One region of the Micromonospora sp. WMMD708 genome, then DNA from elsewhere that is predicted to be linked to it. Evidence: riboswitches for the same ligand, from Rfam matches in the RefSeq annotation. Region 1 holds a riboswitch; the other holds the start of a gene.
The links. A riboswitch is a leader RNA that binds a small molecule or an ion and turns the genes downstream of it on or off. The one in region 1 is predicted to bind S-adenosylmethionine.
Positions count from the first base shown of each region.

Region 2: it holds a riboswitch for S-adenosylmethionine, as region 1 does, so the genes downstream of both, thrC (threonine synthase) here and ACN260_RS15030 (ABC transporter substrate-binding protein) in region 1, are expected to answer to the same signal.

Region 1 covers NZ_CP186060.1:3,417,066-3,420,465, reverse strand. Annotated here, with positions in the region: gene ACN260_RS15035 (amino acid ABC transporter permease) at 1-676, opposite strand, end outside; gene ACN260_RS15030 (ABC transporter substrate-binding protein) at 719-1,615, opposite strand; gene ACN260_RS15025 (hypothetical protein) at 1,738-1,890, shown strand; SAM riboswitch class IV at 1,893-2,005, opposite strand; gene ACN260_RS15020 (winged helix-turn-helix transcriptional regulator) at 2,073-2,468, opposite strand; gene ACN260_RS15015 (SDR family oxidoreductase) at 2,589-3,400, shown strand, end outside.
Region 2 covers NZ_CP186060.1:319,075-322,474, reverse strand. Annotated here, with positions in the region: gene ACN260_RS01440 (GNAT family N-acetyltransferase) at 1-3, opposite strand, end outside; gene thrC (threonine synthase) at 365-1,651, opposite strand; SAM riboswitch class I at 1,660-1,795, opposite strand; gene ACN260_RS01430 (hypothetical protein) at 2,107-2,826, shown strand; gene ACN260_RS01425 (DoxX family protein) at 2,870-3,319, opposite strand.

The sequences.
Region 1 (3,400 bases):
TGGCGTTGACCGCGTGTGTCAGCGGCACGGTCAACGTCAGGTAGCACAGGCCGGCCAGCAGCAGCGCCGACTGGTTGCCGGTGTTGGCCGCGTAGTCCTGCCCGATCCGGAACAGTTCCCGCTGGCTGGCCAGCAGGCCCAGGAAGTAGACCAGGCTGGAGTCCTTGATCAGCGCGATCAGCTGGTTCACCCAGGCCGGCAGCACCCGGCGTATCCCCTGCGGGACGATGACCAGGCGCATCGCCTCACCCCAGGAGAACCCGAGCGCTCGGGCCCCCTCCAGCTGCGCCGCCTCGACGCTCTGGATGCCGGAGCGGAAGATCTCCCCGATGTACGCCGCGGCGATCAGCGACAGCGCCAGGATGCCCAGCGGGTACGGGTTGGGGCCCCACACCTGCATGCCGAGCGGGGCCAGGCCGACGCCGATCAGCAGGATGGTGGCGGCGGCCGGCAGACCCCGGAACACGTCGGTGTAGACCCGGGCCGGCCCCCGCAGCCAGCGGGTACGGGAGATGCCCGCCACGGCCAGCGCCATGCCCAGCACCGAGCCGAGCAGGGCGGCGGAGACCGCCAGGATCAGCGTGTTGGGCAGCCCGACGGTCAGCATCTCGGGCAGCGCCTCGCGCATGGAGTCCCAGTCGAAGAAGGTCTCCCACAGGGTGCTCAACGGATCCATCGTGTTTCTCCCACCGCCCCGCTCGCTGGTCTGGTCGTACCGTCAGGAGGTGGCCGACGCCGACGGCGTCGCCGCGCCCGGGGCGGTGACGTCGCCGCTGCCGGGGGTGAAGCCTTCCGGGATCGGCCGACCCGGGTAGTACTGCTCCTGGAGGCGGGTCCAGGTGCCGTCGGCGATCACCTCGTCGAGGCCCTTGTCCAGCGCCTCGCGTAGGGCGTCGTTGCCCTTGGCGACGGCGTACGCGGTGGGGGCCGGGCTCAGTTCGGTGGCCGCCACCGTGATCTTGCCGTTGCTGTCGGCGGCGGACTTCTCGCCGATCTCGGCGGGGGCGATCCAGGCGTCGGCGGTACCGGCCTTGAGCTGGTTGATCGCCCCGTTGTAGTCGGGCACCCGCACCGGGTCGAGCTTGCGCGAGGTGGCGTAGTCGTCCTGCACGGTGCCCTGCACGACCACCACCCGCTTGCCCGCGAGCTGGTCGAAGCCGGTGAGCGGGGAGCCGGCCGGCACGTCCAGGCCGAAGTAGCCGAAGTCGTAGCCGTTGCCGAAGTCGACGGTCTTCTTCCGCGCCTCGGTGACGGTGATCGAGGAACTGCCGACGTCGAACTTGCGGTTGTTGACCTGGGAGAGCAGCGCCGAGAAGTCGGTGCCGACGAACTCGACCTTCAGCCCGACCTTGCCGGCGACGGCGACGAGCAGGTCGTTGTCGAAGCCGGTGAACCTGCCGTCCTTGAGGTAGACGTTCGGTGGGGCGTCGGTGAGCGTGCCGGCGCGCAGCACACCGGGTTGGAGCAGGCCGTACGGGTTGTCGGCCGGCTCGGAGCCGCCGCCGCAGGCGGTCAGCGCGGTGCCGGCGAGCAGGGCGGCGACGCCGAGCGCGGCGACCCGCTTCCACGCGGCGCGGGGCAGTCGGGGGGCGGGCAGGGCAGGAAGGAATCGCACGGGTGTCTCCGGAGGTGGTCGGGCGGCGGCGGACGCGCGCCGCCGACGGGATGCCCACCGGGCATCCCGCTCGAGGTGTCACGGGAAGAGGGGTTCGACTAGCGGCGGCGACAGGAGTCGCTGTGCACCCGCATGAGGTCGACATGCCGCCGCCTGACCAGCCGGACGCCGACGGACCGTACGCCGGGTCGGGTCACGGCGGTGACGCCGCCACCGGGTGGGGCGGGTGGTTGGTACGACACGGCTTCTCCCTGATCGGTGTCGACCTGGGGTGACCAGGCCACGCTTGCACCGGGTCGTTCACCGGTGCCTGGTCCTCACCCGGAGCACCCCACCGTGGCGGAGGGTTGCCGGCCAGCGAGCCGGGGCTTGACGCTGGCGCTCATGACCTGCCCGAAATCTAGCAGCAGCGCCCCGCCGGTCGTCCACCCGTTATGACGGCCCTCACGTCCGCCCCTTACCGTCGGGCGGCCCGCGTGGTGGCCGGCGGGCGGCGCACCACCTCGGCGTCGTAGCGGACCCGGGCCGCCTGCACCTCGGCCAGGTGGGTGGTGGCCCAGGCTTCCAGGCCGGAGACCAGGTCGAGCAGGCTGCGGCCCAGGTCGGTGAGGGCGTAGTCGACCCGGGGCGGGACGCTGGCGTGCACGGTGCGGGTGACCAGGCCGTCGCGTTCCAGCCCGCGCAGGGTCTGGGTGAGCATCTTCTGGCTGATCCCGTCGATGTGCCCGGCCAGTTCGCCGTAGCGGCGTCCGCCGCCGGCGAGGGCGAGCACGACCAGCACGCTCCACCGGTCGCCGATCCGGTCGATGACCTGCCGGCTGCCGCAGTCGCGCTGGAACGGGTCGGGTCGCATCAGCTTACTCTCCATCAGTGCGTCACAAACTTCAAGGTGCCTACTCTCTGCCGGGAAGTATCGGCTCCCACCTGCGTGTTGGCCAGTACGACAAGAGAACGCCACCCGAAGGAGAGCGCCATGTCCGTCGTCGTCACCGGGGCCACCGGCCAGCTGGGCCGCCTGATCGTCGAATCCCTGCTGCGCCGGGGCGTACCCGCCGGGCAGATCGTGGCCCTCGGCCGCTCCGTGGACCGGCTCGCCGACCTCGCCGACCGGGGCGTCGTGGTGCGGGCGGCCGACTACACCGACCCCGAGTCGCTGCGCGCCGCCTTCGCCGACGCCGAGAAGCTGATGTTCGTCTCCGGCAGTGAGGTCGGCCAGCGGGTGCCCCAGCACCACAACGTGATCGAGGCCGCCCGACAGGCCGGCGTCGGTCTGGTCGTCTACACCAGCATCGCCCACGCCGACACCTCCGACCTGCTGCTGGCCACCGAACACCGGGCCACCGAGGAGGAACTGCGCGCCTCCGGGCTGCCGTACGTGCTGCTGCGCAACAGCTGGTACCTGGAGAACTACACAGGTCAGCTGCCCGGCTACCTGGCCCACGGGGTCGCCGGGTCGGCCGGCGACGGCCGGGTCAGCGCCGCCACCCGGGCCGACTACGCCGAGGCCGCCGCCGAGGTGCTCACCACCGACGGACACGCCGGTCAGGTCTACGAACTGGGCGGTGAGGCGTTCACCATGACCGAGTTGGCCGCCGAGGTGTCCCGCCAGAGTGGACGCGACGTAAGCTACACCGACCTGCCGGTGCCGGCGTACACCGAACTGCTCGTCTCCGCCGGGCTGCCCGAGCCCTACGCCGCCACCCTGGCCGACGCCGACCGGGGCATCGCCCACGGGGCGTTGTACGTGCCGGTGGAGCACCTGGAGAAGCTGCTCGGCCGCCGGCC
Region 2 (3,400 bases), 3.1 Mb from region 1:
CACGCCGCGAGTCTTCCCGTGGACGACATCGGGGGCCAGCGGATTTCCGCTGGCCCCCGGTTCACGTTGGTCGGGAGGGACGTTCGCACAACGCCTCCGGCGTTGGGTCGCAAGAACTTGAAAAGTCTCCGGCGAAAGCCCTCCCGCACGGAGCATCTTCCGCCGCCCGGTTCCTGCCGTCAAGTCCTCCCCGGCGGGTTTTCACCACCCACCGCGAAAACCCGGTCACCCAGAGATCCACTCGGGCCGTCCTGCGCCCATGATCGACACAGTGGGACCGAAGAGGCGGTATCCCGGCCGGCTGACACCGCAACCTGCGCCCCGATGGGTCGACCACCCTGCACGGACCGGGGGCGCGCACGTGTCAGGAGAGGAGACCGGCGTCGCGGGCGGCCCGCAGGGACGGCTTGATCCGGTGGGTGGGGCCCACCTGACCGGCGACCGCGTCGATGGTCTTCAGTCCTTCCCCGGTGTTGAAGACGACAGTCTCCGCGGTCGGGTCGAGCCGGCCGGACTCGACGAGCTTGCGCAGTACCGCCACGGTCACCCCGCCGGCCGTCTCGGCGAAGACGCCCGTGGTACGGGCCAGCAGCCGGATGCCGGCGCGGATCTCGTCGTCGTCGACGTACTCCATCCAGCCGCCGGTACGCCGCACGGCCTCCAGGGCGTACAGGCCGGCGGCGGGGTCGCCGATGTTGAGGGACTTGGCGATGCCGGTCGGCCGGACCGGGGTGATGGTGTCGGTGTCGGCGTGCAGGGCGGCGGCGATCGGGTTGCAGCCGGCCGACTGGGCACCGAACACCCGCCAGCCCCCGGCCGGGGCCTCGACCAGGCCGATCTCGACCAGCTCGGTGAACGCCTTGTCGATCTTGGTGAGCAGTTCGCCGGAGGCCATCGGGATGACCACCTGGGCCGGGATGCGCCAGCCGAGCTGCTCGGCCACCTCGTACCCGAGGGTCTTGGACCCCTCGGCGTAGTAGGGCCGGACGTTGACGTTGACGAAGGCGGTGTCCTCGAACTCGTCGGTCTCCACCAGCTCGCCGCAGAGCCGGTTCACGTCGTCGTACGAGCCGTCGATGGCGACCAGGTCGCCACCGTAGACGGCGGTGGTGATCACCTTGCCCTGCTCCAGGTCGCCCGGGATGAAGACCACCGAGGGGGCGCCGGCGCGGGCCGCGTGGGCGGCCACCGAGTTGGCCAGGTTGCCGGTCGAGGCGCAGGCGAACCGCTCGAAGCCGAGCGCCTTCGCGGCGGTGAGCGCCACCGAGACCACCCGGTCCTTGAACGAGTGGGTCGGGTTGGCGCTGTCGTCCTTGACCCACAGCGGCGCGCTGATGCCCAGCTCGGCGGCGAGGTGGGGCGCCGCCACCAGCGGGGTCAGCCCCGGGTCCAGGGTGACCCGGGTGGCCGGGTCCTGACCGGCGGGCAGGAGGGCGGCGTACCGCCAGATGTTCTGCGGGCCGGCCTCGATCTGCTCGCGGGTGACGCGCGCCAGCGCGGCGGCGTCGTAGTCGACCTCCAGCGGGCCGAAACACTCGTAACAGGCATGCTGCGCGGCGAGCGGGTAGCGGGCGGAGCAGGCGCGGCAGACCAGGGCGCGGGCGGGGCTGGCGGCGGTGTCGATACCGGGGGCGGCGAGCGTCGACGTCATGTCGATTCCTCTCATCTTTCCCCGCATCGCACCCTGCGGCGGGGACGGAATTGGCACCTGCCCCGCCGGACGCTCAGCGATGAGCGCGCGGGGTGGTTGCCGGGGCGTCGTCGGGCCGTATCCCTCAGCCCCTCTGGATGAGGTATGCAGTTGTGGGACCGAGTCTAGGCAGCTTCGCGGCCATCGCCCAGCCCGCTTCCCACGGTGTGAACCATGGCGTCGGCCACCCCGCCGCCGGGCACCGACCGGACACCCCGGTCGGCACCGATGTTTCGGGGAAGTTTCCAGCTCAACACGTCCGTGAGCACCGGGTGGAGAAACCCGTACGCGACCCCCCGGTCGGCCCCTGACCGCGCTCCGACAGGCCGACCCTGGCGGGCCATGGAGCCGATGACCGGCATTGCCATCGATAAGTACGGTGCGGGTCATCTGATGTCGAGAGAGGACCCCCGGCAATGCGACGGATACCGTTGAGCCTCACCAGCCTCGCCCTGGTCTGCCTGCTCACCGCGTGCGGGGGTGAGCAGGGCACGACGGACGGGGCGGCGCCCACGGTCGGCCCGTCCACCGAGCCCTCCACCGCCTCTGTGCTGAACGCGGCCACGGCCGAGCCGACGCCCACCGGGGTCGAGCCGACCCAGCAGAAGAAGAGCACCCCCACCACCGCCCCGGCGGTCGCCACCACCCCCCCGGCACCGACGGTCAAGGCCCCGCTGACCTGCGCCCATCTGGCGGGTGCCAAGCTCGGCAGCAGCAAGACGCCCTACAACGGCTATCCGGACTACCTGCCGTTGACCGAGGGGCAGTGGTCGGGCGAGGACGGCGCCACCGTGACGCTCCAGAAGCCCTGCGGCATCGGCGACCTCGACGGTGACGGCGCGGACGACGCGGTCGGTGTGGTCGCGCTCAATTCCGGGGGCAGCGGCACCTTCTACACCGTCGCGGTGTGGCGCAACAACGGCGGCCTGCCGGTGTTCCGGGCGCTGACCGACCTCGGCGACCGGACCCCGGTCGTGTCGGTGAGCGTGGCCGGGCGGCGGGCCACCGTGGTCTGGTTGACCCGCAGCCCCAACCGGGGCATGGCCGAGCTGGACATCAAGCGCACCTCGGTCTACAAGCTCACCGGCAGCACCCTCGCCGAGGTGAGCCACACCGACGCCCCCTACAACCCCTGACCGGCCGCGTCGCCGGGACGGCCCGGCGACGCGGGTCGGTATGTCAGACCGGCACCGAGGCGGGCTCGGAGGCCGGCGTCGCCGGGGCGTCGGAGCGCCGGCGGCCGAGCAGCGTGTCGAGCGCCCAGGCACCCGGGCCGAGGACCGCGATCAGCAGGAACGACCAGCAGAACAGCGCGGACAGCTCACCGCCGTTGCGCAGTGGCAGCAGGCCCTCCGGCTGGTGCACCACGAAGTAGGCGTACGCCATCGAGCCGGACGCGAGCAGCGCCGCGGGCCGGGTGAAGAGACCGGCAAGCACCAGCGCGCCACAGACCAGCTGGATCAGCGCGGCCCACCAGCCCGGCCAGGTGCCGAGCGGGACAGCCTTGCCGGTCACCGGGTTGCCGCCGAACAACCCGAAGACCGACGACAGGCCGTGCAGCATGAACAGCAGGCCGATGACCATGCGGTACAGGGACAGGGTCGGCCCGCCGAGCCGAGAGACGTTCATGGGAACCTCCATGGAAGGGATTACTTCCCACCCATGATGAGGCATCGAAGCACTTAAATCGATAAATTCTTTGTTTCTGGG